Regions from separate parts of the Glaciihabitans sp. UYNi722 genome, predicted to be linked through region 2. Evidence: predicted binding sites of a transcription regulator. Region 2 holds the regulator's gene; the other holds the start of a gene.
What was found. Region 2 encodes LexA, which represses DNA repair genes until DNA is damaged. Its sites were predicted from a motif close to TCGAACANNTGTTCGA; they were not measured.
Positions count from the first base shown of each region.

Region 1: a site for LexA is predicted at 1,296-1,311, ahead of ABIB56_RS02620 (HNH endonuclease signature motif containing protein). Genes of this name have one in related genera too.

Region 1 is NZ_JBEPTL010000003.1:19,367-22,779, forward strand. It holds gene ABIB56_RS02620 (HNH endonuclease signature motif containing protein) at 1-1,271, opposite strand, end outside; gene ABIB56_RS02625 (hypothetical protein) at 1,753-2,079, shown strand; gene ABIB56_RS02630 (hypothetical protein) at 2,325-2,669, shown strand; gene ABIB56_RS02635 (hypothetical protein) at 2,844-3,179, opposite strand; gene ABIB56_RS02640 (hypothetical protein) at 3,200-3,413, opposite strand, start outside.
Region 2 is NZ_JBEPTL010000011.1:50,320-53,732, forward strand. It holds gene metE (5-methyltetrahydropteroyltriglutamate--homocysteine S-methyltransferase) at 1-1,080, shown strand, start outside; gene lexA (transcriptional repressor LexA) at 1,183-1,887, opposite strand; gene ABIB56_RS09885 (LysM peptidoglycan-binding domain-containing protein) at 2,164-2,553, shown strand; gene ABIB56_RS09890 (histidinol-phosphate transaminase) at 2,632-3,413, shown strand, end outside.

The DNA of each region.
Region 1 (3,413 bases), on a different contig from region 2:
TGCCAGTGGTTATTGTGTACGAGCATGTGATGATGTCGACAGAGCAATACACCGTCCGCGATGTCGGTTTTTCCCTGGTCCCGATGCCATTGGTCGACGTGGTGGGCTTCGCACCAGGAGGGCGGTCGATCACAGCCGGGGAAGCGGCATCCACCGTCCCTGGCGCTCAGGCCGACGCGCTGGCGCGTTGTGAACAGCCGCTGGTCTCGACCGACATTCACGCACTGGCCATCGTCGTCGAACTGGATACCGATGACTCCGCGATCGCAGATGTGACGTTCGACAGTCTCTAATGACACCGCGTTCGAGTTGCCTTCGATGAATCCGGGTCCGTTTCGGCTCTCAAGCGCCTCTCGGGTCACCAGCACCCGAACCGATGGTTGGCTTGTCCCGAAGAGCGCCCCGTCGTCTGCCGCAGAAGCGATGCGGACCATGTCGACGAGAGCGTCTGCCGACAGCTGCTCATCGCTGCGTGGATCGGTGAGGATCGCGTCAGCTCGAATCTTCTCGGACCGGTCGATGAACCGGGGTCCACCCCGGCGTGGACTGAGGATGGTGTCGAAGGCGGCAAAGACCTGGCGGCCGTTTTCGGGATCGAGCAGCATCGAGGCCTGATACATGCCGTCGGGTCGGATCCATCGCTTCAGATAGCGGTCGTCGTGCTGCTGCTTCTCGCGACGGGCCACGCCGTCGAAATCCAACTCGTCGCGAAGCTGCCGAGCGCGTCGATAGAGCTGGTCAACCGTGAGGGTTGCCGACTCCTCGATAAGCTGTTCGCTCGCCGCAGCGAGCAATTCGGCGGTGACTGCGGCGTCTGGGCTGCCAAGCCCACGGTAAATCGCGTCGGCGGAATCTGCGGACAGCAAACCGTGCAGTAAGGCGGTAGGGATAGGTGAGTGCGATGGCTCGGTTTCGCCGAGCGAATGGGGCGTTCCGGTCGCCAGCCCAGCCTCATGTTCTGCCATCAGCCCGCCCAATCGGACGAGCTTGCTCGCCTCTGCTCGCGTCGATTGAGCCAGCGACTGGACGAGAGCTTCAGGGCTCGAGTACCCCTTGCGTTGGGCAAGACCGGAGTATCCGATCTCGCGACGAGAACGATGCGCGATCTCGCCTGCGATCAGGGCGCCCAGACGATCGGAGATCCGTCGAAGGGTCGTATGCGCTTGCTGTGCGAGGAGGAGTTGCTCGTCGTCGAGTCGCGAAAATGACGTCGCATTCGGACCGAACGCGACGAGTGCCGCAGCCGGTTCGAGGATGTCTATCGAGGTCAATTCCGTACAATAATTCTCTCGTATTCGAACATATATCGGTCTTACGATTTCAGTGAGATGGGGTTAGCCTGATCCCTTTTTCGAGAGGGCTGCTTGTGAGCGATGATATTGTCGCGTGCTCACGCGGTCATCAGTCGGCCCGCGTCGTCCGGGATGGGGTTCAGCGCTCCGGCGGCCGCGAAAAACCGCGGTGGCGATGTGTGCTCCCAGATGGTTCCTATCACCGGTTTCTTGGGGTGATGAGCAGGACACGCGCAACGGATGAAACGTGTGTGGAGTGCGAGAACCACATCGCTCCGCACCAGGGACCTGTCGCGGCGGCGGAGTTCGAGTATCTCGTGAGAGAGATCGCCGGGCGCTGGTCGATTTGGGCCGCGGTCAGACCTACACGGATGCAGCTAAGCGTGTTCGAGCTCGTGCGAACATTGGCAAGACTGCGAAGTGGCGGGACGTCATCAACGGTCAGACTGTCGCTAAGTGGATGGCGGACTTCGTGCCCGTGGTCGCTACGCGGCACCAGCCAACGGAGTGGCCGGCAGTTCTCATCTTGGACTCGTTGACATTCCACTGGACGGATCCGCTCACCGGAAAGAGCCTGGCCTTGTATTGCATATTTGCCGCGTACGGGTACGACAAGGACGGGTCAAACGGGCGGCTGTGGAAGTTCGAGGCAGTTCCCAGCGGAGACGGTGACGCCTGGGCGGAATTCCTTCGCTCCCTCCCCGGCAGACCGGAGTCGATCGTCTGCGACCAGGACAAATCAATCATCTCGGTGTCAACATCAAATGGGGTGAATGGGCCGCGGTGAATCTCATTCACCACTGCGAACACCATCTCAGCGAACGAGTGAAAGCAGCGTTCAAGAGCGACTCGCTCAAGCCAGGAGATCCTGCCCGAGCGGCATTCAGCGGTGCCTTCAAATCACGGGATAAGTGGGACAAGTTCGAAGCTGAAGTGCATGGCCGGCCGGAGCTGCTGAACACGAACTCGTGGCTGGCACGAAATGCAACATGGATGCGAGGCCAGACGCAAGGGCGATCGAGGATCCCACCGGTGTACTCCAACTCAGCGGTCGAGCAACCGCTTCGAGAGCTTCGCCTGATGCTTCGCCCGAGAGCGTTCGTCTTCCGCAACCGGGCGCGGTTGAACCAGCTCCTCGCCCTCATTCGGCAGGCCTACCTGCGGGTCGACAACGTTGCCGACTATGCCACAGACATAAGGGCATACTTGGATCTGCACCACGGTCATCCCGTGCGAACCTACCGCCAGGCCTACGACGCCCGGACGAACGAGGCCGGAAACACGCTCTTGGCGAGCCTGTGGTCAGCCGAGGCTCAGATCTCGATGCGGGACGCACGCCAACGACGGCAGCTTGCCAAATCCATCCAACAGGGGTGACTGATTCGCACTTGGAATATTGGTGCCGCGCACATGTTGTATTAGGTGTGACGTTGCGGACAAGTGTTTGGTCCGCTATTGTTACATCGGAAACAACGGGAACTGGAACGGCGAAAGCCCTATTCAGGACCCGGGCCCCTTAGGTTCAGCTACGGCACCTGGGGGTTGTTTTGTTTAACCACTGTGGACGGTAAAACCGGGCACTCGCTGCCCCGTCGGTCGATAAACAGCTGTGACTCCGGCGAACGGATCAAACCAGTTTTCGTGCTCGATGAGACGCCGCTGGAAGGTCCAAGCCAGGACATCTGCGCCCCAGAGCAAGGGCTCCGCGTCAGATCCAACATCCCGAATCACGAGATTCGGATACATCACCCTCAACGGTCGAGTCGTCTCATCATCGATCTTCTGCTCGAACGGTCGACGGCGCTCGTACAGCACCGAATCAACACCATGCCGCTCCGCAAGAATCCGGACCATCCCGCGCATGCAAATCCTGCGCGCGTCTTCCAAGCCGGATACCGTCGTCGATTTCAGATCAACCTCGACAACGAGGTCGGCCCGCTCGCGACGTATCCAGAGAAAGCGCGTATCTGCTCAGCATCTCGCTCCTGGTATCTATCCGTCGTGTGCCACTTGCGATAGCCAGCAAGGCGAGCAAATTCGGCTCGAACCGTAGCGACCGCAGCCGAGCCGATCATGAATGCGGTCACCGCATAAAACGGATGACGGACGCCGCTCAGGCGA
Region 2 (3,413 bases):
GCGTTGACGCCCGCGGACTTCTCCCGTGGCGACTACGCCACACGGCTCGCAGCCCAGGACGCAGCCCTCGGACTGCCGTTCCTGCCGACGACGACGATCGGTTCGTTCCCGCAGACCGGCGACATCCGAAAGTCGCGCGCGGCCTTCGCCAATGGCTCGATCACCGAGGAGCAGTACAAGGAGGCGATGCGCGCGGAGATTCGCAACGTCGTCGAGTTGCAAGAATCCATCGGTCTCGACGTCATCGTGCACGGGGAGCCAGAGCGCAACGACATGGTGCAGTACTTCGCCGAGAACCTCGATGGCTTCGCGGTGACCCAGAACGGCTGGGTGCAGTCCTACGGCAGCCGCTGTACGCGCCCGTCCATTCTCTGGGGGGATGTCTCCCGTCCGTCGCCGATCACCGTCGAGTGGTCGACCTATACGCAAAGCCTCACACCGAAGCCGGTCAAGGGGATGCTCACGGGCCCCGTGACAATCCTCGCCTGGTCGTTCGTGCGTGACGATCAGCCACTTGGCGAGACGGCCAACCAGGTCGCGCTCGCCCTCCGCGACGAGATCGCCGATCTCGAAGCTGCCGGAATCGGCATCATCCAGGTGGACGAGCCTGCATTGCGTGAGCTGCTGCCGCTCAAGAAGAAAGACCACGCCGGCTACCTCGACTGGTCGGTTGGCTCCTTCCGCCTGGCTACGGCCGGTGTCGCCGACAGGACGCAGATCCACACTCACCTCTGCTATTCGGAGTTCGGTGTGGTCATCGATGCCATCAACAATCTGGATGCGGATGTCACCTCCATCGAGGCGGCTCGCTCCAAGATGGAGGTTGTGCCCGACATCCAGCGCAGCGGCTTCGGTCGTGGCATCGGACCGGGCGTCTACGACATCCATTCGCCGCGCGTGCCGTCCATCGACGAGGTCACCGACCTGATCGAGATCGCCCTCGGCTCGATTCCGGAGCGCCAGGTCTGGGTCAACCCCGACTGCGGCCTCAAGACCCGCGGGTATGACGAAACCGTCGAGTCGCTGACCAACGTGCTCGCCGCTACGCGTGCCGTACGGGAGGCGCACATCCACGCCTGATGCCTGCGATCGGGGTCACTGCGACCTGGCGGGGCCGACCCGTTGGCCCGTCCTGGCCGCGGTGACCCCGATTTCGAGAATCTGTCCTTGAGCGCGGACTAGCTAAACAGACCGCAGCACCGCCACGACTTTGCCGAGCAGCTCGGCGAAGTCGCCCAAGATCGGCGCGAAGGCACTGTTGCGAGGGAGAAGCCAGGTGTGGCCGTCCCGCTGTTGAAAGACCTTGACCGTCGCCTCGTCGTCGAGCATCGCCGCGACGATGTCGCCGTTCTCGGCATCCTTCTGCTGGCGCACGACGATCCAGTCGCCGTCGCAGATGGCGGCATCGATCATGGAATCACCCACGACCTTGAGCATAAAAAGATCGCCCTTGCCGACCAGCTGGCGGGGGAGTGGGAACACCTCGTCGACCTGCTGCTCAGCGGTAATCGGGATGCCGGCGGCGATCCGGCCGACGAGAGGCACCATCGCCGCGTCGCCGATCGGGGTCGGGTTGTCGGAGACGACACCCCCGGTGTCTTCCTGCTGCAGATCGATGAGCACTTCGAGGGCACGTGGACGATTGGGATCGCGGCGCAGGTAGCCGCTCAGCTCCAGCTGGTTCAGCTGGTGGGTGACGCTCGAAAGGGATGAGAGTCCGACCGCGTCACCGATCTCACGCATGCTCGGCGGATAGCCACGGTTCGCCACCGCACGCTGGATGACATCGAGGATCGCGAGCTGCTTATCGCTGAGGCTCTTGCGCCGACGGGTACCCGGCTTCTCCTGTGTAGGGCCGGCTTCTCGAGGTTCGCTCGCGTCGTCCATATCTCTCCCGCTCGTTCTGGCGACTTTCGCCGGGCAATGTCGGTGGTGTCTGGTTACGTAATCCCCAGACAATCGAAACTGTATCCACATTCGAGCAATAAGCAAACCTTTGTTCGAGTGTGTCGCGCATCTCACTCGAGAAAAGTCGAATATCGAGCTTGATTTTGCGAACAATCGAAGATATGTTCGGAACAAAGCTTCGTATCCGGCGCTCCCGGCCGAGTGTCGGATACGAAAACCCTCCCGACGACAAACCGGAGAAGAAAGGTCGCAACTATGAGCACCGCAATCATCAACACAGCTGGAATTAACACAGCGGGAATCAACACAGCGGGAATCAACACCGTGTCGGCATCGCCTCGTTTGCACCTCACCAAGCGCGGTCGCGTGGTCCTTACCGGCCTGGCGGCTCTCCCGCTGGTGATCGGCGCTTTCTTCGTCGCGACGAACGGCGGCGGTGCTACGGCGACTGACGAACCCACTTCGGTCTCCTTCGAGCACGTCACGGTGCAGTCGGGGCAGACTCTCTGGCAGATCGCCGGCGAGCTCGCTCCCTCGGCCGACCCACGCGACGTCGTGGCAGATATCGTGCATCTCAACCAGCTGTCGGGTGCCGACCTGCAGGCCGGTCAGCAGCTCGCGATTCCCACGCAGTATTCGCACTGATCCTGTTCTGGGCGTGGTGCAGGTCGCCGGTGAATGCTGATGGCGGCCTGCGGTCATGCGGCGCTTTAGCATTGATGGGTGGCCAGTCTCAGTGATCTCCCTATCCGCGACGACCTTCGTGGTCTGAAGCCGTACGGAGCTCCGCAGGAGCACGTGCGCATCCGGCTCAACGTCAACGAGAACACGCATCCGATTCCTGAGGCTGTCGCGACCGACATCGTCATGGCGGTCGCCGAAGCCGTGCTGAGCGTTAACCGGTATCCGGATCGTGAGTTTACCGTGTTGCGAGACAGTTTGGCTGGCTATCTCGGTAGCGGGATCACGCGCGAGAACATCTGGGCAGCGAACGGTTCCAACGAGGTACTGCAACAGATTCTGCAAGCCTTTGGCGGACCGGGCCGCAGCGTCCTCGGCTTCCCGCCCACCTATTCGATGCACTCGATTATCGCCGCCGGCACCGGCACCGCCTGGGTCGCTGGTGAGCGCGACGAGAACTTCGAGATCTCGCCGGAGACGGCGGTGGCCTGGATCGAGAAGACTCGACCTGATCTCGTGTTCTTCTGTTCTCCGAATAACCCGACGGGCACACCGCTGTCGCTCGAGACCATCGTTGCCGCCTACGACGCGACCGACGGGATCGTGGTCGTCGACGAGGCCTATGCCGAGTTCGCGCCGTCCGACTTGCCCACGGCCCTCAGTCTGCTGGAGGGACGCGAGCGGCTTATCGTGTCGCGCACCATGAGCAAGGCCTTCGCCTTCGCCGGCGCCCGTCTCGGCTATCTCGCTGCGGATCCGGCCATCGCCGACGCCCTCCGTCTTGTCCGTCTGCCCTATCACCTGTCTGCGCTGACCCAGGCGGC